4 regions of the Mesorhizobium sp. M0894 genome follow, and region 3 is predicted to be linked to each of the others. Evidence: predicted binding sites of a transcription regulator. Region 3 holds the regulator's gene; each other region holds the start of a gene.

The links. Region 3 encodes PhoB, which activates phosphate uptake and scavenging genes when phosphate is short. Its sites were predicted from a motif close to TGTCATNNANCTGTCAT; they were not measured.
Region 1: NKH91_RS07935 (alkaline phosphatase D family protein) is a predicted target of PhoB. The motif match lies at 2,045-2,061, and genes of this name have one in related genera.
Region 2: NKH91_RS30785 (LTA synthase family protein) is a predicted target of PhoB. The motif match lies at 6,156-6,172, and genes of this name have one in related genera.
Region 4: NKH91_RS08050 (inorganic phosphate transporter) is a predicted target of PhoB. The motif match lies at 3,880-3,896, and genes of this name have one in related genera.

The regions. Positions count from the first base shown of each region.
Region 1 is NZ_JAMYOG010000003.1:331,005-338,968, reverse strand. It holds gene NKH91_RS07945 (TetR/AcrR family transcriptional regulator) at 1-401, opposite strand, end outside; gene NKH91_RS07940 (MFS transporter) at 484-1,767, shown strand; gene NKH91_RS07935 (alkaline phosphatase D family protein) at 2,134-3,708, shown strand; gene NKH91_RS07930 (hypothetical protein) at 3,755-4,036, opposite strand; gene typA (translational GTPase TypA) at 4,235-6,064, shown strand; gene NKH91_RS07920 (DUF1062 domain-containing protein) at 6,122-6,748, opposite strand; gene NKH91_RS07915 (LysE family translocator) at 7,142-7,756, shown strand; gene NKH91_RS07910 (YciI family protein) at 7,766-7,964, opposite strand, start outside.
Region 2 is NZ_JAMYOG010000031.1:21,175-29,138, reverse strand. It holds gene NKH91_RS30810 (cyclopropane fatty acid synthase) at 1-381, opposite strand, end outside; gene rplI (50S ribosomal protein L9) at 534-1,118, opposite strand; gene rpsR (30S ribosomal protein S18) at 1,394-1,642, opposite strand; gene rpsF (30S ribosomal protein S6) at 1,642-2,142, opposite strand; gene NKH91_RS30790 (pilus assembly protein TadG-related protein) at 2,606-4,150, shown strand; gene NKH91_RS30785 (LTA synthase family protein) at 4,190-6,115, opposite strand; gene fabD (ACP S-malonyltransferase) at 6,362-7,327, shown strand; gene fabG (3-oxoacyl-[acyl-carrier-protein] reductase) at 7,388-7,964, shown strand, end outside.
Region 3 is NZ_JAMYOG010000003.1:70,505-78,468, reverse strand. It holds gene pstA (phosphate ABC transporter permease PstA) at 1-579, shown strand, start outside; gene pstB (phosphate ABC transporter ATP-binding protein PstB) at 576-1,379, shown strand; gene phoU (phosphate signaling complex protein PhoU) at 1,412-2,119, shown strand; gene phoB (phosphate regulon transcriptional regulator PhoB) at 2,136-2,825, shown strand; gene NKH91_RS06580 (ROK family protein) at 2,835-4,079, opposite strand; gene xylF (D-xylose ABC transporter substrate-binding protein) at 4,366-5,406, shown strand; gene NKH91_RS06570 (sugar ABC transporter permease) at 5,549-6,880, shown strand; gene NKH91_RS06565 (ATP-binding cassette domain-containing protein) at 6,895-7,695, shown strand; gene NKH91_RS06560 (CHASE domain-containing protein) at 7,825-7,964, shown strand, end outside.
Region 4 is NZ_JAMYOG010000003.1:354,767-362,730, forward strand. It holds gene NKH91_RS08035 (efflux RND transporter permease subunit) at 1-1,886, opposite strand, end outside; gene NKH91_RS08040 (efflux RND transporter periplasmic adaptor subunit) at 1,883-3,142, opposite strand; gene NKH91_RS08045 (TetR/AcrR family transcriptional regulator) at 3,293-3,829, shown strand; gene NKH91_RS08050 (inorganic phosphate transporter) at 3,950-5,554, shown strand; gene NKH91_RS08055 (transporter) at 5,639-6,664, shown strand; gene NKH91_RS08060 (patatin-like phospholipase family protein) at 6,689-7,846, opposite strand; partial or broken gene NKH91_RS08065 (acetoacetate decarboxylase) at 7,839-7,964, opposite strand, start outside.

The DNA of each region.
Region 1 (7,964 bases), 260 kb from region 3:
CTCACGACGCGGGCCGGATGGCCGTGTTCGGGATATTCGACCGCGGCATTGGTCATGCCGCAGCCGCGATAGTCGGGCCTTTGCGTGCGCTTGCCGACACGCGTCAGGAAGGCGACGATCTGCGCGCGCGGATCGCCGGGATGGGCATTCACCGCCTCGTCGAAGCGCTCCCAGAATTCGAGGTCATAGTGCCGAAGATAGGATGCGGCCAACTCATCCTTGGACGGAAAGCTGCGGTAGAGGCTTGGCTTGGTGACGCCGGCACGCCGTACGATCTCGTCGACGCCGATCGCCCTGATGCCTTGCCGGTAGAACAGGTCGCGCGCCACCTGGAGAATCCGTTCGGCGGCGCGAGGCAGCGGTGCGCCATTCTCCTTGATCGTTGGTTCAATGCTTTTCATATCTGGTTTGCCGATTGCCTGGTTGACAATGTTACCGGTCGGTACGTATGTTCCGCACACCTGAAACGTACCGGTCAGTAACATGATAGCTCAATCCCGCCCGTTTGGCCAGCGCTACGCTTTCGTCGTGGTCGCCGTCATCTTCCTCTGCCTGCTGATCGCCGCGGGCCTGCGTTCGGCACCGGCAGTCATGATGCTGCCGCTGGAGAATAGTTTCGGCTGGCGGCGCGACGTCGTCTCGCTGGCCGCGGCCACCGGCATCTTCCTCTATGGCCTGACCGGGCCGTTTGCCGCGGCGCTGATGGAGCGGATCGGGCTGCGCCGCACCTTGCTTGCCGCGCTCCTGTTGATGTCGGGATCGACTGCGCTCAGCCTACTAATGACCAAGCCGTGGCATCTGCTCCTCACCTGGGGCGTGTTTTCCGGCATCAGCTCGGGCGCCGTCGCCACCGTGCTCGGCGCGACCATCGTCAACCGCTGGTTCAAGACCAATCGCGGCCTGGTGATGGGACTGATGTCGGCGTCCAGCGCCACCGGGCTGCTGGTCTTCCTGCCGCTGCTCGCCTCGCTCGCCCAGTCGGGTGGCTGGAAGCCGGTCGCCATTGCCATTGCCGTGGCCACCGCCGCCTTGGTGCCGCTGGTTTACATGCTGGTGCCGGAGCGTCCGGCCGCGATTGGCATGGTGCGTTACGGTGCCGAGGCCGACGACGTGCCGCCGTCGCCGCCGGCCGCGCAAGGCAATTTCCTCGCGCATACGCTGAGCACGTTGCGCCGCGCCGCCGGTACGCGTGTGTTCTGGTACCTGTTCGCCACCTTCTTCGTTTGCGGCTTCACCACCAACGGGTTGGTCGGCACGCACCTGATCGCCTTTTGCGGCGATATGGGCATCGGCGAAGTGCAGGCCGCGGGCCTGCTCTCGATGATGGGTATCTTCGATCTTATTGGCACGACGCTGTCGGGCTGGCTCACCGACCGTTTCGACCCGCGCAAGCTGCTCGGCATCTATTACGGCATTCGCGGCCTGTCGCTGATCTATCTGCCCTATTCCGGCTTCTCGGCGACCAGCCTGATCATCTTCGCCGTATTTTACGGACTGGACTGGATCGCCACAGTGCCGCCGACGCTGCGGCTTTCCAACGAGGCGTTCGGCGACCGCAGCGGGCCGATCGTCTTCGGCTGGATCGTCGCCGGCCATCAAGTCGGCGCAGCGACAGCGGCCTTTTTCGGTGGCACTATGCGTGAGTTGCAGGGCAATTACGAGCTTGCCTTCCTGATCGCCGGCATGACGGCAATAGCCGCCGCCTGCATCTCGCTGCTGATCAACACCAGCCGCCCGGCGTTCGATCCTGAACCGCAGGCGGCATAGCTTCTCGTTGCAGGAGAGATGCCGTCGGCCAAATTGCCGATCTCCCCCCTCGCGGGGGAGATGCCCGGCAGGGCAGAGGGGGCGCGAAGGTTCGCCAGCCTCCGACTTTACGCAATATTCTGCCCAAACTCCGCTGCTCCGTCTGATTTCTTTCTGATTTGTACGTCGGCGGGACAGCGCCCCCCTCTGGCCTGCCGGCCATCTTCCCCGCAAGGGACCCGCAAGGGGGGAGATCAGCAGCTTCGCCGCCGAGCGGTCCAGCCTTCCAGCCTGTTGATGTCAGAAAACCTTCATCGTTTCGAAATGTGCCTGAAACATTGAAGCTGGAGCTTGGCGGCGACGTTCAACGCCATCCAGGAGACAGCCATGAACAAGATTTCAATGACGCGGCGCGCTTTCGTCACGTCGGCCAGCGCCGTTGGCCTGGTCGGCGCGTCGGGCCTTGCGCTTCCCTATTATTCGCGCGCCAATCAGCGCCCGGCCTTCACCCATGGCATCCAGTCCGGCGACGTCGACGCGACCAGCGGCATGGTCTGGACGCGCACGGACCGGCCGTCGCGCGTCATGTTCGAAGTGTCGTCGACGGAAAGTTTCGCCAATGCCGTCCGCCTGGCGCCGCTCGATACCTCGCCGGCCAGCGACTATACGGTGAAGCGGCTGCTCACCGATCTCGCCTCCGACCAGGATATTTTCTACCGCATGGTCGCGGCCGATCTTGCCGACATCAACGCCGTTTCCGAGCCGATCGTCGGCCGCTTCCGCACGGCACCTGCCTCGAAGCGTGACATCCGCTTTGCCTGGTCGGGCGACACCGCCGGCCAAGGCTGGGGCATCGACGAGACCGGCATGAAGACCTACGCCACGATCGCCAAGCACACGCCCGACTTCTTCCTGCATTCGGGCGATACGATTTATGCCGATGGTGCGATGAAGGACGAAGTCGACCTGCCCAATGGCGGCAAGTGGAAAAACACAGTGCTGATCGACGAAAAGCGCAAGGTTGCCGAGACGCTGGACGAATACCGGGCGCAGTGGAAATACAACATGATGGACAAGAACGTTCTTGCGCTCAGTGCCATCTGCCCGACTTTCTATCAGTGGGACGACCATGAGGTGCTTAACAACTGGTCGGACTCGAAGGACCTGAGCGCCGACGACCGCTACACAGAAAAATCAATCCATGTGCTGGCAGCACGTGCGGCGCGCGCCTTCCACGAGATGACGACGATCCGCTACGAACCGTCGGAGCCGGGCCGCGTCTACCGCAAAATCGCTTATGGTCCGCTGCTCGACGTGTTCTTCCTCGACATGCGTTCCTACCGCGGCCCCAACGGTCCGGATATGCAGGAGACGATGACGCCTGAATCGCGCATCCTCGGCGAACAGCAGATCAAGTGGTTGAAGCGTGAGCTGGCAAATTCCAACGCGACGTGGAAAATCATCGCCGCCGATATGCCGCTCGGCCTCGTGGTCTGGAATGACGGTACCAAGAAGGTCGGGGCCGAGGCAGTCAGCAATGGCGACAATGGCCCGGCCAAGGGGCGCGAGCTGGAAATTGCCGACCTTCTTCGCTATATAAAGAACGCGGGCATCAGCAATACCGTTTGGCTCACCGCAGACGTGCATTACACGGCCGCGCATTACTACAATCCGGACAAGGCGCAGTTCCAGGACTTCAATCCGTTCTGGGAATTCGTTTCGGGTCCGATCCATTCAGGCACGTTCGGACCGAATGGTTTCGACATGACCTTCGGCCCGGAGCTGAAGTTCATCAAGGCACCGACTGCCGAGCAGGGTCAGAACCTGCCGCCGTCGGCCGGCCTGCAGTTCTTCGGACTTGTCGATATCGATGGCGCTACAGAGCAGCTGACGGTGCGGCTGATGGATCGCGACGACAGCGAACTCTACAAGGTCACGCTCGATCCGGTGCGGTCGGCGTGAGCGACTGCACCATTATCCTCGGGCCAGCCCGAGGGTAGGACGTGTATCAATCGGGATAGCAGACGACGGGAATGTTGGGCCAGACGGCGCCGTCGCATCCGGCATTTTGCTGCCTTTGCTTGAAGGCGGCGCTGACTGGCCCGGTCACCACCGGGTCGACGCCATCGGGAGCATCGGCAAAAAGCTGCTCCGCCGACCGCTTGTCGGACGGCAGGGCAGTCCGCGTCTCCTTGAACGACGCGGCCGACTGCGCCGCGCCTGCCGCGAGGAGGACGGCGAGTGCGCTACATGCCAAAATCGGCCGGAGTCTGCTGCCTGCGTCGATCATGAAATTCGAACTGCCCGGACCATGAAAGGTTCCGCCTTGGTTAATAATTCCACTTCACACCAAGACATTTAAGATTTGGTGACTTTATTTGGTGACTCGCCTCCTCTTTCGCAATTGCGAAAAACCCTGTATGAGCCGCCCAACCGAAAGAGGCAGCGCCTTTTGGCCTGCTGCCTGCAACGCTCCCGAGACCAAAACATGAAAATCCGCAATATCGCGATCATCGCGCACGTCGACCATGGAAAAACCACCCTCGTCGACCAGCTCCTGAAACAGTCCGGCTCGTTCCGCGACAACCAGCGCGTCGCCGAGCGCGCCATGGATTCGAACGATCTCGAAAAGGAACGCGGCATCACCATCCTGGCCAAGGCGACCTCGGTCGACTGGAAGGGCACCCGCATCAACATCGTCGACACGCCCGGCCACGCCGACTTCGGCGGTGAGGTCGAGCGCATCCTGTCGATGGTGGATTCGGCCATCGTGCTGGTCGACGCCGCCGAGGGGCCGATGCCGCAGACCAAATTCGTCGTCGGCAAGGCGCTCAAGGTCGGACTGAAGCCGATCGTCGTCATCAACAAGATCGACCGGCCGGATGCTCGCCACGTCGAGGTGGTCAACGAGGTGTTCGACCTGTTTGCCGCGCTTGACGCGACCGACGAGCAGCTCGACTTCCCGATCCTTTACGGTTCGGGCCGTGACGGCTGGGTCTCCGAAAACCCCGAAGGTCCGAAGGACCAGGCTCTGGCGCCGCTGTTCGACCTCGTCATCAAGCACGTGCCGGCGCCGACCGTTCATCCTGGCCCGTTCCGCATGATCGGCACCATTCTGGAAGCCAATCCGTTCCTCGGCCGCATCATCACCGGCCGTATCGAATCCGGCACGCTGAAATCCAACCAGGCGGTCAAGGTGCTGCACCATGACGGCACCCAGGTCGAAACCGGCCGCATCTCGAAGATCCTTGCTTTTCGCGGGCTCGAGCGCCAGCCGATCGACGAAGCGCAGGCAGGCGACATCGTCGCCATCGCCGGCTTGTCGAAAGGCACCGTCGCCGACACGTTCTGCGACCTGTCGGTGACCGAGCCGCTGCACGCGCAGCCTATCGATCCGCCGACGGTGACGATGTCATTCCTGGTCAACGATTCACCGCTGGCGGGCACCGAAGGCGACAAGGTGACCAGCCGCGTCATCCGGGACCGCCTGCTGCGCGAGGCCGAAGGCAATGTCGCGCTGAAGATCGAGGAATCGCCGGACAAGGATTCGTTCTTCGTCTCCGGACGCGGCGAATTGCAGCTGGCCGTGCTGATCGAGACGATGCGCCGCGAAGGTTTTGAGATCGCCGTGTCGCGGCCGCGCGTCGTCATGCAGAAGGGCGAGAACGGCGAATTGCTGGAGCCGGTCGAGGAAGTCGTCATCGACGTTGACGAGGAGCATGCCGGCGTCGTCGTGCAAAAAATGTCGGAGCGCAAGGCCGAGATGGTCGAGCTGCGCCCTTCGGGCGGCAATCGCCAGCGCATCGTCTTCCACGCGCCGACGCGCGGCCTGATCGGCTACCAGTCGGAACTGCTGACCGACACGCGCGGCACCGCCGTGATGAACCGGCTGTTCCATGCCTACGAGCCTTACAAGGGTGAGCTGCCGGGCCGCACCAACGGCGTGCTGATCTCCAACGAACAGGGTGAATCGGTGGCTTATGCCATGTGGAACCTGGAAGACCGCGGCCCGATGGTCATCGACCCAGGCGTCAAGGTCTATCAGGGCATGATCATCGGTATCCATTCCAGGGACAACGACCTCGAAGTCAATGTGCTCAAGGGCAAGAAGCTGACCAATATCCGCGCCGCCGGCAAGGACGAGGCGGTAAAACTGACGCCGCCGATCCGCATGACGCTGGAACGCGCGCTGGCCTGGATCCAGGACGACGAGCTGGTCGAGGTGACGCCGAAGACCATCCGCCTGCGCAAGCTCTATCTCGACCCGAACGAGCGCAAGCGTTTCGAGAAGTCGGCGAAAGTGGTCGGCGCGGCGTAAGCCACTTTTCTCAGCCACTATGAGGGAGGGAGCACGTGCGTGCTTCCTCCCTTTATCTTACCCGCCGGCAGCCGCGATAATGCCGTCCCGGTCTGGATCGCTAGACAGGTCGATGCGGATCGCCGTTCCCGCCCGGGCCGGCCTGCGCAAGGCTTTGGCCCCATCCGGACCAACCACCAGCAATCGCTTCTCTTCCCAAACCTGAAGCCGCGATCGCGAGACACCGAGTTCGTTGGCGAGCAACCGGTCGAGCCGCAGCGCTGTCGGCATTTCGAGCTCGAGCTGGAGTTCGAGGGCGGCGGTGTTTTCCGGCCTGTCCCCGAGCACCTGCTTATGAACGGCGGCTTCAGGAAACTCCTCGACGCGCCCGATCCTGCTTCGCAGTGCGGCAATATCGAAAGCATGGCGCCGCGCCAGGACCGGATCGTTGCGTTCGAGCGCCTGCAATATTGCCGGTTCGATATCGCGGCGACTGCATCGCTCCAGAATGCCGAAATTCCAGGAATTGTCGCAATCGATGCAGCGGTAGATCAACCAGGCATCAATGCGTTTGCCATTGGCATTGACCCGGAATTTGCCGCTGCAGCGATAGGCTTTCAGACCGCCGCAGCGATTGCAGTTGAGGTGAGGTCGCGGTGCGGTCTTGGGCGCGATCGTCCAGCGGATACGCAGTATCGAAGGCATGCCGAAAAGCCCTTCCCGTCGGGAAGTTCGTCAGATCGGCGATGTCGAGATGCCCCTGCGGGCACGGCGTGGCGAGAGACTGCGGCAGTTGGAAATCAGGTGTCGCGGGTTATGCGCGACAGCGGTTCAGCAGTGCCAAACCGGTCTCGAACCGCCACCCTGAAGAACAGATGATGTGAAAACAGGCACCGCGACTGCGACGCCCTGCTCTGTGTCGGGGGAGTTGGCGAGACCGGCGGTTACGTAGGCAAAGTGAAGCTCGGAAAGGATTTCGAGACGACACTTCTAGCCGCGAGGTGCCTGGCCGACAAGCCTTCTTTCGGTGGACGCTACCGTCGCTGGAACAGTTGGGTTATGTTGAAGCGTCCAAAAATTTCTAACGAGATCCGCGTCATGCATTTCACGTCGCTTCTGATTTTTGCCGGCGCCCTGCTTGTTGCCGCCGGCTCGCCGGGCCCGTCGATTGCCGCACTTGTGGCGCGGGTCATCGCAAAAGGGTTTCGCGACGTGTTTCCGTTCCTGCTTGCCATGTGGATCGGCGAAGCGATCTGGCTATCACTGGCGGTGTTTGGCCTCGCCGTGGTGGCGCAGACGTTCCACTTCGCCTTTGTCGTCGTGAAATGGGTTGGCGTCGTCTATCTCGCCTGGCTTGCCTGGAAGATGTGGACCGCACCGGTCGAGGCAAAAGAAGGTTCGCTGCCGCGCGAAGATTCGCCCGTCAGACTGTTCTTTGCCGGCATGGCGGTAACGCTCGGCAACCCCAAGATCATGATGTTCTATCTGGCGCTGCTGCCGACCATCATCGATCTCGGTTCAGTCAGCGTGATCGGCTGGGTCGAGCTGACGGCGACCATGGCCGTGGTGCTGGTCGCCATCGATTTGACCTGGGTGCTCGCCGCATCGCAGGCGCGCAAGCTCTTGAGGAGCAAACGGGCGATGAAGATCGCCAACCGCGTCAGCGCCGGCACCATGGCCGGCGCTGCGGCGGCGATCGCGGCGCGGTCCTGAGCCGGGGCGTCAACCCATTTCGATTATCGGCGCAATCTCGACGCTGAAACCCGGGTCCGTCAGGATAGGACAATCCTTGGCTTTGCCGACGGCATCGTCGATGTCTTTCGCTTCGATGATGGTGTAACCGGCGGTTGGATTGCTGCCGCCATTGTTCTCGACCTTGCCGCCGGGCAGCAGGGTCTTCGACATGCCGACTGGATTGCCA
Region 2 (7,964 bases), on a different contig from region 3:
ATCGTAGTGGCGCTGCACGTTGCGGCGCGCCCGCGACGCCGTGTTGATCTGCTGCAGGCGCCGGAAGGCGTGGCGCAGACCCTCGATCGCCTTCGACCAGGTGGCATCGATGCCGCCGCTGCCCATGTTCTGGAACGCAATGCGCATCACCCCCAGCACGCCGCCCTCGATAATGTCGAGTTCACCGTCCATGTAGGCTTCCGGCACCGCCAGCATCGGATCGAAAGTGATGGCGCGCTCGGCATGCCTTGTCTTGATGTGCATGTGCACCGGCTCGCCGCTGCCGTCACCGAAAGTCACCATCGAGCCTTGCGGCCCTGTCACCTTGAGATTGCCTGTGCGGACCAGGCGGTCGAGAACGCGCTTAAGCAGAATATTCATGACCAATTGTCCCCTCTCGGCCAGACATGCTGTCCTATTCTGCATCAAGATATAGGGGTTCGAAAAGTTCCATTTGGCATAAAAATGCCCGGGTGCGAGGCCCGGGCATTGGTCCAGATAGGTATTAGCCGACGAATGCCGGCGAACAACGATCAGCCGTTGTCTTCGCCGCCCTCGAACTCCGCGTTCGGATCGAAGAAATTTTCCGGCCGCGCATTGTCGTTGATGTCTTCGCCGTAGATGGCTTCGGCGGTGGTCAGCGTTTCGCCCTTGGCCTGGCGTTCGGCTTCGTCGGCCGTGCGGGCAATGTTGAGCGTGATGGTGACCTCGACTTCCGGGTGCAGTGCGATCGCCACGTTGGTGACACCGATGGTCTTGATCGGCTGATTGAGAAGGATCTGGTTGCGGTTCACCGAAAAACCTTCCGCCGTCAACAGCTCGGCGATGTCGCGCGTCGAGACCGAACCATAGAGCTGGCCGGTCTCGCCGGCCGAGCGCACGGCGATGAAGCTCTTGCCGTCGAGCTTTTCAGCAATCTGCGCGGCCTCGGACTTGCGCTCCAGGTTGCGGGCCTCGAGTTGGGCGCGCTGTCCCTCGAACTTCTTCTTGTTACCTTCGTTGGCGCGCAGCGCCTTGCCCTGCGGCAGCAGGAAATTGCGGGCGAACCCGTCCTTGACCTTGACGGTGTCGCCCATCTGGCCGAGCCGGGAAACGCGTTCGAGAAGAATGACTTCCATGGTTTTGTTCCTTCGGTTGGGCGCCTACCCTCAGGATCGGCGCCGAATTGTCTGGAACAGGTCAGGAAGCTGGGGCGTCGCCGCCTGTGTCGCTGTCCTGCCTGTCGCGGCAGTTAGGATCTCTTATCGAAATCCAACCCGGGATTTGGTGTTCGATCCAGCTACGCCCGTCGTGGCCGGTGAAAAAAGCGGGCGGCGAACCGCCCGCTGGCTAGACCATGATCCCGAAAAGTGGAAACCGGTTTTCGGATAAGATCATGGTCAACTAATCAGTCTTAGCGGACCACGTAGGGCAGCAGGCCGAGGAAGCGGGCGCGCTTGATCGCCTTGGCGAGTTCGCGCTGCTTCTTCTGGCTGACGGCGGTGATGCGCGACGGCACGATCTTGCCGCGCTCGGAAATGTAGCGCTGCAGAAGCCGCACGTCCTTGTAGTCGATCTTCGGCGCGTTGGCGCCGGAGAACGGGCAAGTCTTGCGGCGACGGTGGAAGGGGCGCCGGGTTGGGATCTGGTTGATGTCGACCATTATTCTGCGGCTCCTTCAAAGCCTTCGCGCGGACGGCGCGGGCCACGATCGGCACCGCCATCGCCGAAGCTGCGCGGCGGACGATCACCACGGTCACCGCGATCGCGGTCGCCGAATGAGCGCGGGCCACGATCGCCACGGTCGCGGTCGCCGAAGCCGCCGCGTTCCGAGCGCTCTTCGCGCTTCTGCATCATTGCCGACGGGCCTTCCTCATGCGCATCGACCTTGATGGTCAGGAAACGCAGCACGTCCTCGGACAGGCCCATCTGGCGCTCCATCTCATTGAGCGCGGCCGGCGGGCAGGTGATGTCCATGAGTGTATAATATGCCTTCCGGTTCTTGTTGACCCGGTAGGTGAGGGACTTCAGTCCCCAGTTCTCGACCCGGCCGACGGACCCGCCATTCGCGGTGAGGACGCCCTTGTACTGTTCGACAAGCGCATCGACCTGCTGCTGCGAGAGGTCCTGCCGGGCAAGAAACACATGTTCGTATAGAGCCATAGTGTTCGTGCCTTTCTTCGTTTCTCTCCCGGTTCCCGGCGGCAAAAGCCTCTGCAACTTCTCTGACCCGCAATCCTTGCGAAGACGGGGAAGAAAGGAGCATGACGAGACGGTCGAGAGCGGAGACACGGGAGGCGGAAGCGCTTCTGGCTCCACGCGAAGGTTCGAAAACCTCCGGCCCTCCGTTCAGCCCCCAGCAAGGACCGGCAGATTGCGGGCGTCTATACAGGAATTTGACCGCAAAGCAAGGCCAAACGACAGGCCAAATGGCTCGATTAGCGCCCTACCTTCCAGAGCACAACGGGCTTCGATGGCAAGGTTTTACGGATTTCCTGAAACCTGACCTTAACCATCATGCGAAGTTCCCGTGCCGGCGGGCATGGTGGCAACCCGTCGTTCATCATGCGAATGCAAAACGAAACACTTCGCGCGACACCTGCAGCACGGCGGTTTTGGGGGTAAAATGCTGTTCGACAAGTTCTGCCGTTCGAAGAGCGGCAACTTTGCCCTGATGCTGGCGTTCGGGCTGCCTGCGGTTCTGACGGCCGTCGCCTTTGCCGTGGACGTGTCCACCTTGATGAGGGCCAAGGTCAGCTTGCAGAACGCGCTCGATGCCGCGAACCTTGCATCTTCGCATCTCGGCGACATCGAGGCCACGCGCAAGGACGTCTTCGACCGCTATTTCCAGACCAATGTCGCCGGCCACAGCGAGTTGAGGAACGCCGAAGCGACGCTTACCGTCGAAAGGGGCCTCAATTACATCCAGACAAAGGCTGTCGCCGCGGCGGACGTCAACTTGAACTTCGCTTTCCTGTTCGGCAACGACAAGCGCATCACCGTCGATGCTGGCGCCATCGAATCGACCAATCAGCTCGAAGTCGTGCTGGTGCTCGACAATACCGGGTCGATGGCCAGCAACGACCGCATCGGCGCATTGCGGACGGCGGCGACGGGCTTGATCGATATGCTCCAAGCCGCGAAGTCGCCGACGCGCAGCGTACGTGTCGCAGTGGTGCCGTTCGTCACCGCGGTCAACGTCAAGGGCGAGGACTACGATCCGTCCTGGATCGACATGGCCGGCAAATCGCCGAACAATGGCGCCAATTTCCCCTTGGTCGGCGGCAAGCGCATCACCCATATGGACCTGTTCAAGCAATTGGGCGTCGAATGGAGAGGCTGCGTCGAGGCGCGGCCCGGAACCAACAATGTTTCCGACATTTCGCCCGACCAAAACAAACCGGACACCCTGTTCGTACCTTATTTCGCGCCGGACGATCCAGGTAACGCCAAAAATCCGAACAGCTCCTATGGCAATTCGGCGACCGGCTATAATAATTCCTATCTCGACGATACGGTTATCACCCTGCTTCCCGGCCTCACCGGCGACATCGCGAAGTACAGTGTTTCGACGATGAAGCTGATCAACGACAAGAAAGGCCCCCTGACCATCGGCCCAAACCGGGCCTGTCCGACGCCGATAGTGCCGCTGACCGACGATTTCGACAAATTGCGTAAGGCCGTCAGTGAGATGATCGAATGGAACGGCTCGGGGACCAATGTTTCGGAAGGGTTGTCATGGGGGATGCGGGTACTCTCGCCGGAACCGCCCTACAGTGACGGCGCGCCGTTCAGGGCGTCAGGCACGACCAAAACGGTGCTGCTGCTCACCGACGGCGAAAATGTTGTCTATGGCGCGAAGGATACGCCACAGAAGTCGGACTATGGTTCTTACGGGTTCCTGGCCTCGGGTCGGTTCGGATCCAGCGACCAGACCGCGGCCGCGCGCAATGTCGACGACTGGACAACCAATGTCTGCAACACGTTAAAGAAACAGGACGTGCAGATCTTCACAGTACTGCTGCAGGCCGACACCGCAGCCAACCGCAAACTCTACGAGGCCTGCGCGTCGTCGCCATCGGATTATTACCCGACCAACGACGTCACCCAGCTCGAAAGCGTCTTCCTGAAAATCGGAAGCTCGATTTCGCAACTGCACTTGACGAACTGAACGACGTCAGTCGCCCAACGGCCGTTCCGCCGCCGCTGCTCAACTCGTGTGCGCAGCCACTTTGCCTGTGGTTTCGGGGAAGAAGTCGGGCGCCGCATGGCGCTTGCCGAACATCATGTCGTACTGCAGCAGACGGAAGTCGCGGATTGCCGGGTCGATCTCTTTCTGACGCGACCAATCGGGGGTGGCGTCGCCCGCCGGTGCCAACAGCAAATTGCGGTCGATGACGCGGTAGTGCTCCCGCAACTGGCCGAGGAAGCCGGTATAATAGGGATGACTGATGCCGGCAGTCTTCAGGATATGGTAGGGCAGGAAGGCTGGGCTGACGGCGCCGAGATCCTCGGCCGGGCCGCTGCGGTTCGACCAGACGATCAGCGGCGTCTGGTGATGCAGCAGCATCTGGTCGGCCGCCTCCTTGCGCGGCGCGACATTGTCCTTCATGAAACCGGTCTCGACGTAGACCGGCCCAAGCGGCGGCAGATGGTCGCCGAAGAAGGCGATGACCGTCGGCCGCTGGCGTTTCTTCGCCCATTCGATCAGCCGCTCGAGGCCGCGGTCCGCGTCGGAAGAGCCTTCGGCGTAGCTCAACAGCGATTCACGCGCCCATTGGCTGATCGGCGCCTGCACCTTATGGGTCGGATTGTTATAGCGATACGGCTCATACGGCCCGTGGTTCTGCAGGCTGACGGCGAAAAAGAACACCGGCTCGGCGCTGGTATCGGCCTCGTGGATGATCTCGTCGGTCATCGCCGCGTCCGACGCGAGCGGTCCGCGTTTTTGCATGGGCGGCAACGTCTCCTCGGACTTGAAGTCGTTGAAGCCGAAATCGGCATAGACGGCTCCCCGGTTCCAGAACCAGTTGGTGCCGGGGTGGATGGCGCGTGCCCGATAGCCCTGACTTTTCAGGAAGGTCGCCAGTGACGGGGTCGGTGTCCGCACATATTGCTGGTAAGGAATACTGCCCGCCGGCAGGAAGGCGTTGGAAAAGCCGGTCAGGGCCTCGAACTCGATGTTGGCCGTCATGCCGCCGAATTCGGGCGAGAACATGTAGCCCGTGCGCAGTGCCCGCACATTGGGGATAGGGTCGGGCGTGATGGTGACGCCGGGCAGCTTGGTCGGATCCCAGAAGGATTCGCTCATGACGACGATGATGTCGGGCTTCTCGGCGGGTACCGAGACCGTCACCTGCGGTTTGCCGATCGCTTCGATCGCCTTGCCGGAATAGCCGGGCGGCGCCGAGACATGGGCCATCGGGACGTTCAGCGCGAATGCGAGCGCAAAACCGTTCGAGGCATAGTTTTCCTTCTGGTCCCACATGATCGGGATGATCTGCAGCCGGTCGCGCGTCCATGAGAAAGTGGCATAGTCCATGATGGAGACGAAGAAGGCGATCAGCGGCACTGTCAGCGTCAGCCGGGCAAGGCGGCCCTTGTGGCTGAGCGCCGGAACGCGGCGGCGCCATAGCCGCCAGCCATAGACGAGAAGCGACAGCCCGCCGACGATGCCGATCGCCAGGGCAATGGCGGTTCCCGGGCGATCGCGTACCAGGAGCGGCATCAGCGCCACGATCTGCCGGGAATAGAGGAAATCGGTCGGATAGAGCGGATCGCCGAGATAGAGCGACTTCTGGTGGCCGACGAACGCCAGCGACAACGTCAGCGGCGCGAGGATCATCAGGCTCTGATGGCTGCGGCCGAGCACGGCGTCGAGCCCTATGAGGATCAACGCAAAAATGATGATTGTGGTCCAGCCGGGTTTGAAGGGCTGCAGAAAGAAGTCGATGGTGCCGGCAAAGTTGCCGCGCACGATCAATTCGATAGCGAACACCAGGATGGCCGCGGCCAACAGGCTGATGAAGCCATAGCGGATGACAGGCCATTTGCGCCCTGGCAGATAGCCGGTGGCCGGATCGCCTTCGAGAAACTGTGGCGCGGCCTCGGCTGCGCTCTTCTTGGTCTTTGCCACTGCGATAGTTCCCCGGCCCGCAACAAAAGCGTCACTCGACTGTCATCGAACTGTCACGCAAAGCTAGCGCCTGTGGCGGAAATAAGAAGAGCCAGCAAACAAATCGTGAGCGGTTTTCATCATGAGTGATCGCCAAAAAGCCTGCCGAAACAGGCACTCGGCCGACGTTGCGCGGTCAAGGTTGGACTTGACTTGGCCGCACGCCTTGCGTCACAGGCAACGAGAACCAGCAGCTGGGAGCCGCCGATGGCCATCGCATTCACCTTTCCGGGGCAGGGCAGCCAGGCTGTCGGCATGGGCAAGGACCTTGCCGATACCTTTGTTGAATCGCGGCGGATCTTCGAGGAAGTCGATGATGCGCTCGGCGAAAATCTATCGAAGCTTATCTGGGAAGGCCCGGAAGAGACGCTGACGCTGACCGCCAATGCCCAGCCGGCGCTGATGGCGGTGTCGCTTGCCGCAATCCGGGCGTTGGAGGCGCGCGGCTTCTCCCTGAAAGGCAAGGTCACCTATGTCGCCGGCCACTCGCTTGGCGAATATTCGGCACTTGCGGCCGCCGGTTTCGTTTCGGTCGCCGACGCCGCCCGACTGTTGCGCATCCGGGGTAACGCCATGCAGGCGGCGGTACCGGCCGGCGAGGGCGCCATGGCGGCGATCATCGGGCTGGAACAAGCCGACGTCGAAGCCGCCTGCGCAGAGGCTGCCCAAGGCGCGGCCAAAGATCCCGCGCAAGCCTTGGTTTGCCAGATCGCCAATGATAATGGCGGCGGCCAGCTGGTAATCTCCGGCGCCAGGTCGGCGGTCGAACTGGCGGCGAAGCTATGCACGGAGAAGGGCGCCAAGCGGGCGCTCATGCTGCAGGTTTCGGCGCCCTTCCATTCGGCATTGATGAAGCCGGCGGCCGAGATCATGCGGGAGGCACTGGCCGCCGTGACGAAGAGTGCACCGGCCGTGCCGCTGGTCTCCAATGTTACGGTGACCCCGACGAGCGATCCCGACGAGATCGCCCGCCGCCTCGTCGAACAGGTGATCGGGCGCGTGCGCTGGCGCGAAACGGTGGAGTGGTTCGGCGCGAATGGCGTTGCGACGCTATATGAAGTAGGCGCCGGCAAGGTTCTGTCGGGGCTGGCGCGGCGCATTAACCGCGATATTGCCACCAGTGCAATCGGATCCGCGGCGGATGTCGAGGCGGCGCTGGCGGCGCTTGCATAATCAACTGGCGATTTGACCCCGCTCCGTGCGAAGGGTGTTTGCTCAGATCAGGAGACAAAAATGTTCGAATTGACCGGCCGCAAGGCGCTCGTCACCGGCGCATCGGGGGGCATCGGCGAGGCGATCGCCCGCGTGCTGCATGGCCAGGGCGCCATCGTCGGCCTGCACGGCACGCGTATCGAGAAACTGGAGGCGCTGGCCGCCGAACTGGGCGACCGGGTCAAGCTGTTTCCGGCCAATCTTTCCAATCGCGACGAGGTCAAGGCGCTTGGCCAGAAGGCGGAGGCCGATCTCGAAGGCGTCGACATCCTCGTCAACAATGCCGGCATCACGAAGGACGGGTTGTTCGTACGCATGGCTGATGCCGACTGGGATAGCGTGATCGAGGTCAACTTGACCGCCGTGTTCCGGCTGACCCGCGAGCTTACCCATCCGATGATGCGGCGCCGCCATGGCCGCATCATCAACATCACTTCAGTGGTCGGCGTCACCGGCAATCCCGGCCAGGCCAATTATTGCGCCTCCAAAGCCGGTATGATCGGCTTTTCCAAATCGCTGGCGCAGGAGATCGCCACCCGCAATATAACCGTCAACTGCGTCGCCCCGGGCTTCATCGAATCGGCGATGACCGACAAGC
Region 3 (7,964 bases):
GGAACCTACATGGCCGAGTATGGACGCTTTTCGCGCATCACCACCGTCGTCCGCTTCATCAACGACATCCTGTTGTCGGCGCCGTCGATCATCATCGGCTTGTTTGTCTATGAGCTGATGGTGCGGCCAATGGGACATTTCTCGGCCATTGCCGGCGCCGTTGCGCTTGCCATCCTGGTCATTCCGGTGGTCGTGCGCACCACTGAAGACATGCTCAACCTGGTGCCGAACGCGTTGCGTGAAGCCGGTGCCGCGATCGGCGCGCCACGCTGGGTGGTGATCCGTTCGGTCGCATACCGCGCCGCATTGTCCGGCATCGTCACCGGCATATTGCTGGCGATAGCACGCATTTCCGGCGAGACGGCGCCGCTGCTCTTCACCGCGCTCAACAACCAGTTCTGGAGCAGCAATATCAACGCGCCGATGGCCAGCCTGCCGGTGACCATCTTCCAGTTCGCTCTCAGCCCTTACGAGGAATGGCAGCAACTGGCGTGGACCGGCGCACTCATAATCACCCTGACGGTTCTGGGCTTGAGCATCCTCGCCCGCAGCCTTACCGGACGCAGAGAGGACAGATGACACAGATGTTGTCCCCAGACATGACGATGGCCAAAACGGTCGCCGAGAAGACGAAGATCGAGGTCAAGAATCTCAACTTCTACTACGGCCAGAGCAAGGCGCTGAAGGACATCAGCCTGTCGCTGCCTGAGCGCAGTGTCACGGCCTTCATCGGCCCTTCGGGCTGCGGGAAATCGACGCTGCTGCGTGTGTTCAACCGCATCTACGAACTCTACCCAAAACAGACGGCCGAGGGCCAGGTGCTGCTCGACGGCAAGAACATTCTCGACCGGTCGCAGGATCTCAACCTCCTCAGGACCAAGATCGGCATGGTGTTCCAGAAGCCGACGCCGTTCCCGATGTCGATCTACGAGAACATCGCCTTCGGCGTCAGGCTCTACGAGAACCTCGGCAAGTCCGAGATGGACGGCCGCGTCGAACAGGCGTTGAAGCGCGCCGCGCTGTGGAGCGAGGTCAAGGACAAGCTCAACGCCAGCGGCTTGAGCCTGTCCGGCGGCCAGCAGCAGCGGCTCTGTATCGCCCGCACCGTGGCCGTGAAGCCGGAAGTCATTCTGCTCGACGAACCGGCTTCGGCCCTCGACCCGCTGTCGACTGCCAAGATCGAGGAACTGATCGACGAATTGCAAGCCGACTACACGATCGTCATCGTCACCCACAACATGCAGCAGGCGGCGCGCGTGTCGCGCCAGACAGCCTTCATGTATCTGGGTGAACTGGTCGAGTTCGACCGGACCGAGAAGATCTTCACGTCGCCCCGCGAGAAGCGCACGCAGGACTACATCACTGGCCGCTTCGGCTGAGCCGTTCCGATCATGCATATGAGGACAGGACCATGGGCGAACACACAGTCGCTTCTTTCGACGAGGATCTCGAACAGATCAGCAAGCTGATCCGCGACATGGCCGACCTCGCCGGTTCGATGGTCGGCGGGGCGACCAAGGCCCTGTTGAATTCCGACAACGTGCTGGCGCAACGCGTCGTTTCCGACGACGCCATCATGGATGCGCGTCAACGCGAACTGGACGACCGCGCCATCACCCTGATCGCCAAACGCCAGCCGATGGCCCACGATCTTCGCCATGTGGTCGGAGCGATCCGCATGGCGGGCGACCTCGAACGCATCGGCGACCTTGCCAAGAATATCGCCAAGCGTGTGAGTGCGGTCGGCCTTAGCGTCACACCGCGCGACCTATCGCATTCCATCGATGCGATGGCGCAGCTGGTTCTCATCCAGGTGCAGGGTGTCATCGAGGAATATGCTGCAGGCGATGCGGCCGCGTTGGCCAAGCTGCGTGCCGCCGACGAGCGCATCGACGTCAAATACACGTCCGTGTTCCGCGAGCTGTTGACCTACATGATGGAAGATCCGCGCAACATCACCGCTTGCACGCACCTGCTGTTCTGCGCCAAGAATCTGGAGCGGATCGGCGACCATGTCACCAACATCGCCGAAAATGCGTATTATGTGCTGACCGGCGAGCAATTGCCGGTCAATCGTCCGAAGCAGGACGAAACGACAATGTCCGCACCGGTGACATGATGGGGGTGCCCAGCCGATGATCGCACCACGTATAATGGTGGTGGAGGACGAGGAGCCGTTGGGTGTGCTGCTCCGCTACAATCTCGAATCCGAAGGCTACCAGGTCGAGGTGGTGACACGCGGCGACGAAGCCGAGATCCGTTTGCAGGAGAATGTGCCCGACCTTTTGGTGCTCGACTGGATGATACCAGCGGTTTCCGGCATCGAGCTCTGTCGTCGGTTGCGGGTGCGCCCCGAAACCGAGCGGCTGCCGATCATCATGCTGACCGCGCGCGGCGAGGAGAGCGACCGGGTGCGCGGTCTTTCGACCGGCGCTGACGACTATCTGGTGAAACCGTTTTCGACACCAGAATTCATGGCCAGGGTCAAGGCGCTGCTGCGGCGCGCCAAGCCGGAAGTGCTGTCCAGCGTGCTAAAGGTCGGCGACATCGTGCTCGATCGCGAATCGCACAGGGTCTATCGCAAGAAGAGCGAAATCAGGCTCGGGCCGACCGAATTCCGGCTGCTCGAGTTCATGATGCGGCATCCGGGCCGTGTCTTCTCGCGCAGCCAGTTACTCGATAATGTCTGGGGCGAGACAATCTACATCGACGAACGCACCGTCGACGTGCATGTCGGGCGGCTGCGCAAAGCCGTCAACAACGGCCGGATGCCGGATGTCATCCGCACCATCCGCGGTGCCGGCTATGCGATCAGGGAAGATTGACCCGCCTGGTCAGGCTACGTTCTTTCTGACGCTGGGCCTCATTTGCGCGCCCGGCGCGAAAATCTCCTGGTCGACGAAGCTTAACGCCCGCATCGCGCAGCCTTCGCGGATCAGCGGCAATTCGTTCGGCTCTGTATCGAAGGAGATCGAGCCTGAATGCTGACCGCCGGCGGTCTGGGCGATTGCCTTCCGCAAGGCCGGCTCGATCAGATCGAAGGCGGCGGCACTGGCGCCGACCATCGCGACCGGTGCCGGATCGATCAGCGCGAACAGCGAGCCGAGACCGAAACCCAGCGCCTCGCCGGCCTTGCGGTAGGCCTCGCGTTCCGGCCCATCTTTCTCGCGCGCCCGAGCCGCCAGTGCTCGCATGTCGGCGTCGCTGACGTCGGCGACCGGTTCGCTGTCGTCGCTCATCTGTCTGGCGTTGCGCCAGATGGCGTAGTTGCCGGCATAGGCCTCGATGCAGCCGCGCCGCCCGCAACGGCAGAGCGCGCCGCCCGGACGATGGATCATGTGGCCAAATTCGCCGCCCGAGGAATGCGTCCCGGTGAACAGTTCGCCCTTCAGCACCAGCCCCATGCCGATGCCATGCGAAAGCAGGATGGCGATGAAGTCGTCGCGATAGCGATCCGGATTGCGCCAGCGCAAAGCCACCGCCATCATGTTGCAGTCGTTCTCCACCGTTGCCGGGATGCCGAATTCGCCCTCCAGCATGTCGGCAAAGGCGATGTCGGTCTGCGGCGTGATCGGCGACCACAGCATGGCGCGTGCAGGGGAGTCGGTAATGCCCTGAATCGCCAGGGCGATGCGGGCGACACTGCGGACGTCAAGGTCTGGATCCTGCAGCCGGCGCCGGACGATGGCCATGCATTCACGGATCAGCTCGTCGCGCGGCATGGTCAGCGTGTCCAGCCGGCGCTGTTCCTCGGCGACCACCTGTCCCGTATAGTCGATAATGGCGGCCGACAGGAAATTCAGCGACAACACCACGGTCAGCACCGCCGCCGCTTCCGGGTTGAGGGCGAGGCCGACCTGCGGACGACCGCGTTTCAACGAAACGGGCTCACTTGCCTTGCTCTCGGCGAGGATGCCTTCCCGTATCAGGTCGGAAGAGATCGCCGATATGGTCGAATGGCTGAGGCCGGTGGTTGCGGCGATCTCCGTACGCGATGGCTGGCCGGCCCGGCGCACGGCCGAGATCACCATCGCCCGGTTGCGCCGGCGCAAATCGTCATGGCGGATTCCGACCGACATCGTTTTGCTTTCCTCCCGGTTTGCCGCGGCCGCTCATGAACCGGAAGCCGTCGGTAATGCCGACAAATAGTGTCGGATGAGGCAAATAGTGTCAGATGCAGGTGGCGCTGTCATCGTTTATTCCGAAGCTCGAAAAAAGTCGCAGCAACATCAAAATCCATCAGAATCGATGTTGACAGCAGCGGGAGATCGGGCCAGTATTTTTTCGAGGCTCGAAAAAATTAGCGCCTCTAAGCTGGCCTTTGGGGCCAATTGGTCACGCCGTACGCGGCGCAGGGAGGATATGATGAAGAAATTCACGACCGCCATTCTGGCGGGTGTCGCCATGACGCTGGCGCTTGCGTCGGTGGCGCAGGCTAAGGACAAGGTCATCGGCGTTTCCTGGTCGAACTTCCAGGAAGAGCGCTGGAAGACCGACGAAGCCGCAATGAAGGCGGCCATCGAGGCTGCCGGCGACAAGTATATCTCCGCCGACGCACAGTCCAATCCGGGCAAGCAGCTCACCGACGTCGAGAGCCTGATCTCGCAGGGCGCCAACGCACTGATCATCCTGGCGCAGGACGCCTCGGCGATAGGGCCGGCCGTGCAAAAGGCGCTGGACGAAGGTATTCCGGTTGTCGGCTACGACCGGCTGATCGAGAACAAGGACGTCTTTTACCTGACCTTCGACAACAAGGAAGTCGGCCGCATGCAGGCCCGCGACGTGTTCAAGGTGAAGCCGGAAGGCAACTATGTCTTCATCAAGGGCTCGGGCGCCGATCCGAATGCCGATTTCCTTTTTGCCGGTTCGATGGAAGTGCTGAAGGACGCCATCGACAGCGGCAAGATCAAGAATGTCGGCGAGGCCTATACCGACGGCTGGCTGCCGGCCAACGCCCAGAAGAACATGGAACAGTTCCTGACCGCGAACGACAACAAGGTCGATGCGGTGGTCGCCGCTAACGACGGCACTGCCGGCGGCGTCGTCGCCGCACTGACGGCGCAAGGGTTGGCTGGATCGGTTCCGGTCTCGGGCCAGGACGGCGACCACGCCGCGCTGAACCGCATCGCGCTCGGCACACAGACGGTCTCGGTGTGGAAGGACGCGCGCGAGCTCGGCAAGAACGCCGCCGAGATCGCCTCGCAATTGGCCGACGGCAAGCAGATGACCGACATTGCCGGCGTGAAGGATTTCACCACGCCCGGCGGCAACACCGTAAAGTCCCTGTTCCTGACCCCGGTCGCCATCACCAAGGACAACCTCAACGTCGTCATCGACGCCGGCTGGATCAAGAAAGAAGAGGTCTGCGCGGGCGTGGCGGCGGGCGCTGTTCCGGTCTGCAACTGATCCGAGTTTCCGAGAAGTCCGAACGCCGCGGCCGCTTGCCGCGGCGTTTTTTCAAGAAAGAATTGTTTTTCCGCTTCCGGCGGATAACTTCTAGGCTGCTTCCGGCATCCGCGGCAGACGGCAACCCGGCGGGAGAAACATCATGACCGACACGACTTCCAACACGCCGGTCGACAGCTCGACGGCAGACCGGGCGCGGGAATCGGAGGCCGGCGTCGTTGCCCGATTTCTCAAAGCAACCGAACTCGACACGCGCATGCTCGGCATGGTCGGCGCGCTGCTGGTCATCTGGGTCGGGATCCACATACTGTCGGGCGGGCTCTTCCTGACGCCGCGCAATCTCTGGAACCTTTCGGTGCAGACCTCGTCGGTGGCGATCATGGCGACCGGCATGGTGCTGGTCATCGTGATGCGTAACATCGATCTTTCCGTCGGCTCCGTGGAAGGCGTGATCGGCATGGTGATGGGCGTGGCGCAGGCCGAATTCCTCGTCCGCATCATGGGATTTCAGCTTGGCAGCCCCTGGCTGTGGGTCATCGCACTGGCCGCCGGCCTGGTGCTCGGCCTGGCTATCGGAGCGTTTCAGGGTTTCATCATCGCCTATCTCCAGGTTCCTGCCTTTATCGTGACGCTCGGCGGATTGCTGGTCTGGCGCGGCATGGCATGGCTGATCACCAGCGGGCGCACCGTTGCGCCGCTGGACAGGACCTTCCAGTTGATGGGCGGCGGACCACGGGGCTCGATCGGCGCCACCTGGAGCTGGATCGTCGGTGTCCTCGCCTGCGCGGCCGTTGCCTTCATGCTCTTCAACGGCCGCTCGCAGCGCAAGCGCTTCAACTTTCCGCTGCGCCCTGTCTGGGCGGAAAGCTTGCTCGGCGTGATAGCCTGCGCCGCCATCCTCGGCGCCGTGTGGATCGCCAATTCCTATCCTTGGCCGGTCGGCATCGTACGCCAATATGCCCAGCAGAACGGCATCACCGTTCCCGAGGGCGGGTTGTTCATCGCCCACGGCATCGCCATACCTGTGCTGATGGCCGTGGCCGCGGGCATCGTCATGACCTTCATCACCAGACGCACCCGTTTCGGCCGCTATGTCTTTGCCATAGGCGGCAATCCGGAAGCGGCCGAACTCGCCGGCATCAACACACGCTGGGTCACCATGAAGGTGTTCATGATCATGGGCGTGCTGGCCGCGATCAGTGCGGCGATCGCATCGGCGCGCCTCAACGCGTCGACTAATGCGCTGGGGACCCTGGACGAGCTGCTGGTCATCGCGGCGGCCGTGATCGGCGGCACGTCGCTCGCCGGCGGCTCCGGCACGGTGCTCGGCGCCATGCTCGGCGCGCTTTTGATGCAGTCGCTGCAATCCGGCATGGTGCTGCTCGGCATCGATTCGCCGCTGCAGAGCATCGTTGTCGGCGCCGTGCTGGTGGTCGCGGTGTGGCTCGATACCGTCTATCGCAAACGGGTCTAGTGAGGAGAACGAGCATGGCAGACAGGACCGCTCCCACGGGCACGCCGCTGATCGACATGCGCAACATCTCGATCGCCTTCGGCGGCATTCGCGCCGTCGACGATGCCTCGGTCGATCTTTTTCCGGGCGAGGTGATGGCTTTGCTCGGCCATAACGGTGCCGGCAAATCGACGTTGATAAAAATCCTGTCCGGCGCCTACAAGCGCGATGCGGGCCAGATTTTCGTCAACGGCGAGGAGGCTTCGATCTCCAATCCCCGCGACGCCAAGAAGTACGGTATCGAGACGATCTACCAGACGCTGGCGCTGGCCGATAATGTCGACGCGGCTGCCAACCTGTTTCTCGGCCGTGAGCTGATGACCGGCTGGGGTACGCTCGACGACGTCGCCATGGAGGCTGAGGCGCGCAAGGTGATGGGCAGGCTCAATCCGCGCTTCCAACGCTTCAAGGAGCCGGTGGTAAAGCTTTCGGGCGGCCAGCGGCAGTCGGTTGCGATCGCCCGCGCCATCCTGTTCAACGCCCGCATCCTGATCATGGACGAGCCGACAGCGGCACTCGGGCCGCAGGAGACGGCACAGGTCGGCGAACTGGTCAGGCAGCTCAAGGCCGACGGCATCGGCATCTTCCTGATCAGCCATGACATCCATGACGTGTTCGAGCTTGCCGACCGCGTCTGCGTCATGAAGAACGGTCGGGTTGTCGGCACGGCGCGCACGACCGATGTCACCCAGGACGAGGTGCTCGGCATGATCATCCTCGGCAAGTGCCCGCCCGGCGCCATCCCAGGGCCGGGCGCCCTGAAGATCGCGGCCTGAACGAGAATTAGCCGGCTAATCACAAGTCGCCAAAATGTGCCAGCAGTCACCATGCTTTGGCCTCCCCATTGTGTTGGCGTCGGGAGTTGCCCATAAAGATGCCGAACCGTCCACGGGACGTATCGGCAATTGAAGAAACTCTTTCCGACCGTAGCTTTCATCGCCGTCGCGCTGATCAGCCTGACGATGGCGGGTTTTGCCTATTTTGCCACCCAGGAAGCCGCCCGTATAAAATTCGAGGCGACGGCGGACGACGCGCTTAACCGGAT
Region 4 (7,964 bases), 280 kb from region 3:
ATGTCTTCCTGAAGTTCCTTCGAGCTGCGCGCGCGCTCGGCCCAGTCCTTGAACGCAAAGCCGACGAAAGCGCTGTTCGTCGGGCCTTGGAACGCGACGGCGGAGAACCGCGCCCTGGTTTCGGGGATATCATTCACCAGCCCGAGAATCTGGTTCACATAGGTCTCGGTGTAGTCCGACGTCGCATAGCGCGGTGCGTTCACAATAGACAGCAAGAAGCCCTGGTCTTCTTCCGGCGCCAGTTCGCTCGCGGTCTTGGTGAACATGAAGCCGGTCGTGGCGACCAGTGCGATGACGATCATCAGCGTCACCGGGCGATATTTCAGCGAGCCGCTGACCAGCCGCTCATAGACGTTTTCGACGCGCCCGAACGTGTTGTCGACAATGCGCTGGAAGCGGCTGTGCGAGCCGGCCCTCAGGATGCGTGCCGACATCATCGGCGTGACGGTTAGGGCAACGACACCCGAAAGGACCACCGAGCCGGCAAGCGTCACTGCGAATTCGCGAAACAGTGCGCCTGTCAGGCCGCCGGTGAAGGCCAGCGGCGCGAACACGGCGGCCAACGTTATCGTCATGGCGACGACGGCGGAAGAGATCTCCCGCATGCCGTTGAAAGCCGCCTGCATCGGCGACAAGCCGTCTTCCTCCATGTGGCGGTGGATGTTTTCCACCACCACGATGGCATCGTCAACAACCAGTCCGATCGCCAGCACCATGGCCAGCAACGACAAAAGGTTGATCGAATAACCCAAAGAAAACAGCAGGAAACAGACGCCGATCAGCGACAGCGGAATGGTCACGATCGGCATCAGCACCGAGCGGAACGAGCCGAGGAAGAGCAGGATGACGACGATGACGATGGCGACCGCCTCGCCGATGGTCTTGAACACCTCCTCGATCGACGCGCTGATTTGCTCGGTCGAGTCATAGACGATCTCGATCGTCATGCCGAGCGGCAGCGTCTCCTGGATCGTCGGCACAATCTTGTGGATCGCCGCCGCGGTGGTCAGTGGATTGGCGGCCGGCGTCGGAAAGATGGCGAGAAAGATGCCGGGCTTGCCGTTGAAGGTGACCCTGGTGTCGGTGTTCACCGCGGCGAGTTCGACGCGGGCCACGTCGCGCAGTCTCACCACATTGCCGTCTTTCGAGCGGAGCGGAAGGGCGGCGAAAGCCTCCGGCGTCTGCAGGGTCGAGCGAACCGTGATCGAGGAAGCCACATATTCGTTTTCGGTATCGCCGGGCGCGGAGAGGAAATTCGATTCGTTGATGGCGGTCAGCACTTCCGCCGCCGTCACACCGCGCGCCGCCAGTTTGATCGGGTCGATCCAGACACGCATCGAATATTCGGCGGCGCCGAAAATCTGCACGTCGGCAACACCTTCGACCGTCGACATACGCGGCCGCACGACGCGCTCGATATATTCGGTGAGCTGTTCCGGCGTCATGTTCGGGTTCTGCATCGAGATGTACATCATCGCGAACTGCTGGCCGGTGCCCTTGACGATCACCGGGTCTTTGGTTTCGTCCGGCAGATCGCCGCGAACGCTCTGAACCTTCGACAAGACTTCGTTCAGCGCGACGTCGGGGTCGGAGCCGAGCTTCATCTGCACTGTCACGGTGCTGGATGACGGCCGGCTCGACGACGTGACATAATCGATGTTTTCGGTCGAAGCGACAGCACGCGCGATCGGCGCGGAAATGAACCCCTGGATCAGGTCGGCGCTGGCGCCGGGATAGGCCGTGGTGATCGTGATGGCCGTTTCTTCAACCTCTGGATACTGCCGGATCGAAAGGTTGAAGATGCCCTGAAAACCCAGAAGCAGGATCATGCAGGCAAGCACGGTCGAAAGAACCGGGCGGCGGATGAAGAGGTCGGAAAAGCTCATTGCTGGGCTGCCTGCTGGTTCCCCGGCTTGCTCGGATCGATCGTGTTGTCGACGGCAACGGACATGCCGTTGGAGAGCCGGTTCTGGCCGGCGGTAACGACTTCGTCGCCGGGCTGGATGCCTTCCAGGATCTCGACCAGGCCGGCGTTGTGGCGGCCTGGCTTGACGAACACCTGGGCGAGCACGAGCTGCGGCTTCGGTTCTTCCGCTGCCGGTTTGGCTGGGGTAGCGGCCGGCTTTTCTTCGGGTTTTGCGGCGGGTGCTTCGGCTGCGGGCTTGGCAGCATCTGCAGCCGGCTTTTCTTCCGGGTTCGCCTCGGGAGCCGCCCCGTTGGCTTCGGCGGATTTGGCCGGGCGCACCACGAAGACGAAGTCACCGTACAGGCTGGAGGTCAGCGCAGTCTGCGGCAGCGCCAGCACGTTGTTCTCCTCCGGCAGTTCGACACGCACCTGGACGAACTGGCCGGGCGTCAGCTTGCCTTCAGGATTGGCGACCTCCGCCCTCACCGTCACCAGCCGGCTCGTCGGGTCGATCTTCGGATCGATACCGCGGATGCTGCCGGCGAACGGCATGTCGCCGTCGCCAATGCCCAGCCGCACCGTCTGTCCGATCTTCAGCAGCGGAAGCTGCTGCTCCGGCACGGTGAAATCGACACGCATCGTGTCCATATCCTGCAAGGTCACCACGGCGGTGCCGGGTGTGAGATACTGGCCAATGTCGATTTTCGGAATACCGACGGTGCCCTTGAAAGGGGCCGTCAACTGCTTTTGGTCGAGCACGGCTTGCAGCTTGTTTACCTGCGCGGAGGAGACCGATGCTGCCGCCTGCGCCGTGTCCAGCGTAGCGTCGGTGCCGACCCCGCGCTTCTGCAGCTCAAGAGCGCGCATCAGCGTCGTCTGGTCGGATGTGGCTTGCGCCTTCGACGCCACGAGGTCGGCCCGCTCGACGGCATCGTCGAGCTGCAGCAGCACGGCGTTGGCGGCGACCTTCTGATTGGCATGAAACTGGATGTCCTTGACGATACCCGCGGTTTCGACGGTCAGGTCGACGCCGCGCACGGCACTGACAGTACCGATCGCCTCGACGCCGGGCGTCCAGGACATCGGTTTGACGATGACCGTCGACACGGTCGCGGCCGGCGGCTTCATGGTGGCGAAAAACTGTTTGATCGCATTGTCGCGGAACAGGTTGAAGCCGACGATGCCGCCGCACACCAGCACGAGCAGAATGAAGGCGATGATGAAGCGCTTGATCACGAACAGTCCCCTCGGCCATGGCCCAGCATAACGGTCGGATGACCGGAACACATACCTGTGACTGGTCCCAATTTCAAATGACGGCAATCTTACTGTACCGTCTGGACGGTCTTGTCAATTCCGCTTAAGCTAATGAATGGGGAACGATTGATGAAGGCCCGCAGAACAAATTCGCGCGAGAAGATTCTCGCCGCCGCCGCCGACGTGGCGCGCGAGACGGGTCCCGGCAGCCTGTCGCTGGATGCGGTCGCCAGCCGTGCCGGCGTGTCGAAGGGTGGTCTTCTCTACAATTTCCCGACCAAGGCGAAATTGATGCAGGCGCTGGTGGAGGATTACCTCAGCGCGTTCCAACAGGCGCTTGAGGCCGCCCGCACCAACGGCGTCAGCGGTGAGAGCCCGCTTGCGGCCTATATCAGGCTTTCGGCCGAGCATGCCGAGGAGTCGAAACCGTCGGCGACCTGGATATTTTCGGCGATTGCCGAGGATCCCGATTTCCTGACGCCGATAAAATCGTTCAGGCGGCAAGTGTTCGAGCGGCTGAAGGAGGAGACGCCGAATCTCAAGGCGCTGCTGGTCTGCTATCTTGCTATCGAAGGGCTTCGCAGCATGAACCTGTTCGGTTCGGACATTCTCTCCGCCGACGAGCGCCGGTTGCTGATATCGACCCTGCTGGAGATCGCGGAATAGATCAGGAACCACCGTCCAGCACTATCTGCTCCAATCTCAAAGTGCTCTGCCGTCACACAGGCTTCATTGTGCCGACATAGCGTCCTCCCATTCTTTGCTGCAACGCAAGAGGAGTGGGGTATGGTCGATATTGTTTCCAGCGAAGCAGGAATTCCAAGGCCGGAGCATCCGCTCGACCGGCCAAACAGCACCGGCAAATGGTTTCTGCCGGCCTTTGCCGTCATCATCCTGGGCGGCCTTGCCTATGTCGGCTACGCGCTCAGCCAGGACCTGACCAGCACCGTCGCGGTGCCGTGGATTCTGCTTGGCCTGGCGCTGCTGATCGCGCTCGGCTTCGAATTCGTCAACGGTTTTCACGACACCGCCAATGCGGTGGCAACGGTGATCTACACCCATTCCATGCCGGCCGAGCTTGCAGTGATGTGGTCCGGCTTTTTCAACTTCCTCGGCGTGCTCACCGCCAGCGGGGCGGTCGCCTTCGGCATCATTTCGCTGCTGCCGGTCGAACTGATCCTTCAGGTCGGATCAAGCTCCGGGCTGGCCATGGTCTTCGCGCTGCTGGTCGCAGCGATCATGTGGAACCTCGGAACCTGGTATCTCGGCCTGCCTGCCTCGAGCTCGCACACGCTGATCGGTTCGATCATCGGCGTCGGCCTCGCCAACCAGTTCACGGCGCCCGCCGGTTCCATCACCAGCGGCATCGACTGGTCGCAGGCAAGCAATGTCGGCCTGTCGCTTCTGATCTCGCCGCTGGTCGGGTTTTGCCTGGCTGGGCTGCTGCTTCTGGTGATGAAGCTGCTGGTCAGGAACCGCGAGCTTTACGAGGCGCCGAAGTCGAGCGCTCCGCCGCCGCTGTGGATCCGGGCGCTGCTCATCTTCACCTGCACCGGCGTCAGCTTTGCCCACGGCTCCAATGACGGGCAAAAGGGCATGGGCCTCATCATGCTCATCCTGATCGGCGTGGTGCCGACCGCCTTCGCGCTCAACCGCACACCGGACGTGAACTATCTCGAAGCTTACAAGTCCGCAGCGACGCAGGTCGAAACGGTACTCGGCAAATACGTCAAGCCCGGCGTCGCCGTGACCGACGCGGCAACCGTGGTCGGTGACGCCGTTCGCACCAAGACCTGGAAGGACGAGACCACGCCTGCCCTGCAGAGCTTCATCCACGACACTAGCGCAATGTTGTCGCCCTATCCGTCCGTGGAAAAGCTGCCGGCAACGCTGGTCAGCAACGCCCGCAACAACATCTATCTTATCGGTGAAGCGCTGAAACTGATCGACAAGAAGAAGCTGCTGCCGATGGAGGTCGACGACCTGAAGGCGGTGACGACCTATCACAAGGCGGTCGACAACGCGACGAAGTTCATCCCGCTCTGGGTCAAGGTCGCCATCGCGCTGGCGCTCGGCCTCGGCACCATGGTCGGCTGGAAGCGCATCGTCGTCACCGTCGGCGAGAAGATCGGCAAAAGCCATCTGACCTACGGCCAGGGTGCGTCCGCAGAGCTTGTTGCAATGGCGACCATCGCATCGGCCGACTATCTCGGCCTGCCGGTCTCGACCACCCATGTGCTGTCGTCGGGCGTTGCCGGCACCATGGCGGCGAACGGCTCGGGCCTGCAATGGTCGACAGTGCGCAACATGCTGATGGCCTGGATACTGACCCTTCCGGTCTCCATCTGTCTTGCCTTCGTGCTGTTCGTCATCTTCCGCCAGATATTCTGAGCGGGGATAGGACTTGGCCAGAATGTCGCGGCGCCGGCTCCGGCGCCGCCCGGATCCTGAACGTGCATTGTCTCGGCGGCGGCCATGAATGACGCATCGCATCTGACATTGCTTGCCGCGGACGACCAGCATCATGCCCCCGGGCTGGTCTGGGCCTATCATGCCGCTCCCGGCAAAGCTCCCGAATCGCTGGCGCCCCGGGACATAGAGGCCGCGCTGGCCTCACTGGACGGCTGGGTCTGGCTGCATGTCGACCTTGTCGACCGGCGCGCCCATTCCTGGGTCAGCCATGCCTGCGCGCTGCCGGCGTCGGCTCATGCAATCCTCGAAGGACATGAGGACAGCCTGGTGCTGGCGCATGAGAATGGCGTCGTCCACGGCATTTCCGCCGACCTGCATGGCGAGATCGCCCATCAGTCGACGACCATCGGCAGATTGCATTTTGCGGTCTCGGAGCGGCTGCTGGTCACCGGCCGGCGCCATCCGCTGGCGGCGGTGGAGGAAGTGCACACCGCCCTTGCCGCAGGGCTGCGGCCCGCCACAGCATTCGAGCTGTTCGAAACGCTGGTCATGGCTTTTTGCAAGACCACCAGCCTGCGGCTCGCCGCGGCGACGAAGCGGCTCGATGCGGTCGAGGACCATCTCGTGACCGAGCGGCTTGCCGACGAAAGACGACAGCTGAAGGATGTGCGCCGCCTTGCCGTATCCTTGCATCGGCCGATCTCGGCCCTGGCAGCACTTTTCCAGGATGAAGACCGTTCCGCCTGGAACCTTTCCGCCGGCGCACATGAAGTTCTGCGCCGGCTTGCTGCCCGCCTGGAACGGCTCGACCGCGAGGTCGTCATGATCAACGACCGGGCAAGGCTGCTGCAGGAGGAGCTTGCGGCCGAGCTTGCCGACGAATCGAACCGCAGCCTCAAGGCGCTGGCAGTGATGAGCGCACTGCTTTTGCCGGGCACCCTGATCGTCGGCATATTCGGCATGAACACCGGCGGGCTGCCATTCACCGACAGCCCCAGCGGCTTCATCCTGGCGATGCTGCTCGCGGTCGGCGCGACCGGCCTGTTCTACTGGCTTTTGCTGCGCGCCGGCGCCAAACTGCGGTTCTGAGGCCGGTCAAGCGCGCGGCGCGCTTTAAGTCGGATCTTCGCGGTGCAGGTCGTGGATGGCGACGCCCTCGACATTGGTCGGCAGTGTCAGCCATTGGCGATGGCGCAGCGTCCGCTGCGTGTCTTCCAGCCCCATCTCCCAATGCTCGCGCATCGAGGTGCCCGAGAATTCGTAATCCTTGGCGTGCCCCTCATAGCCTTTATGCTGGTAGATCAGGTGGACGATGTTGACCACGCCGGCATCCGAATAGTCCGCGATCAATTCCTGCTCCCCTTCTTTCAGTAACTCGACGGGGACGCGCTTCAGCGCATCGAGCAGCTTCATCTTCAGCGCATGGATGCGCTGGAAGTTGTCGGTATTCTGGCGTGTGCGGCTTGAATACATGATGTCCTTGTGCCGTGACAAAACATTGGCCATGCCGCGCGGCAAGGCGCCGCGGGCGCTGAACAAATCGACCTGAAATACCAGCGAACTGCGGTCCTCTTCCTGGTCGAGTAAATATTGCAGCGGCGTGTTGGAGACGATGCCGCCGTCCCAATAATGCTCACCTTCGATGCGGATCGACGGGAAGGCCGGCGGCAGCGCGCCGCTTGCCATGATGTGCTCCGGCCCGATGCGCACCTTCTCGGTGTCGAAATAGACGAAATTGCCGGTCCTGACATTGACCGCGCCGACGCTGAGCCGCTTCTTGCCGTCATTGAGCACGTCGAAATCGATCAGGCTCTCCAGCGTCTCTTTAAGCTCGGCGGTGTCGTAGAAGCTGGTAGCGCCCTCGGCGCCTGGCTGCTCGAACCACGGATTGGGATGGCGCGGCTTGAAAAAGCCGGGCTGGCCCATCGTCATCGTCATCCACGAGCTGGTGCGGTTGCGGATGTCCCGGTAGACGTCGCCCTCGGGCGTATAGGCCCAGATCTTGCGGCCGGAAATGGTCTGCCAGAACTGCTCGAGCCGCTGCAGCCGGCGGCTCGGCTCGTTGCCGGCTATGATCGCTGCATTGATCGCGCCGATCGAGACGCCGGAGAACCAGGTCGGTTCGCAGCCGGCATCGGCCAACGCCTGGTACACCCCGGCCTGGTAGGCGCCCAGCGCACCGCCGCCCTGGAACACCAGCGCGACGCGGTCGTACTGCGCCGAGATTTCCTCGATGGTGGCGACGGCCCTCTTGGTGTTGCGTTCAAGCACGGCTGAATGCCTCCAGATTTGGACTGACTGACCGCTCGCGTCCGGCGAGATAGTCGTAAACCACCTCGCCAAGGCCGAGCGTCAGGTCGGCGATGAAGTGAACCGCCGAGACGATCTC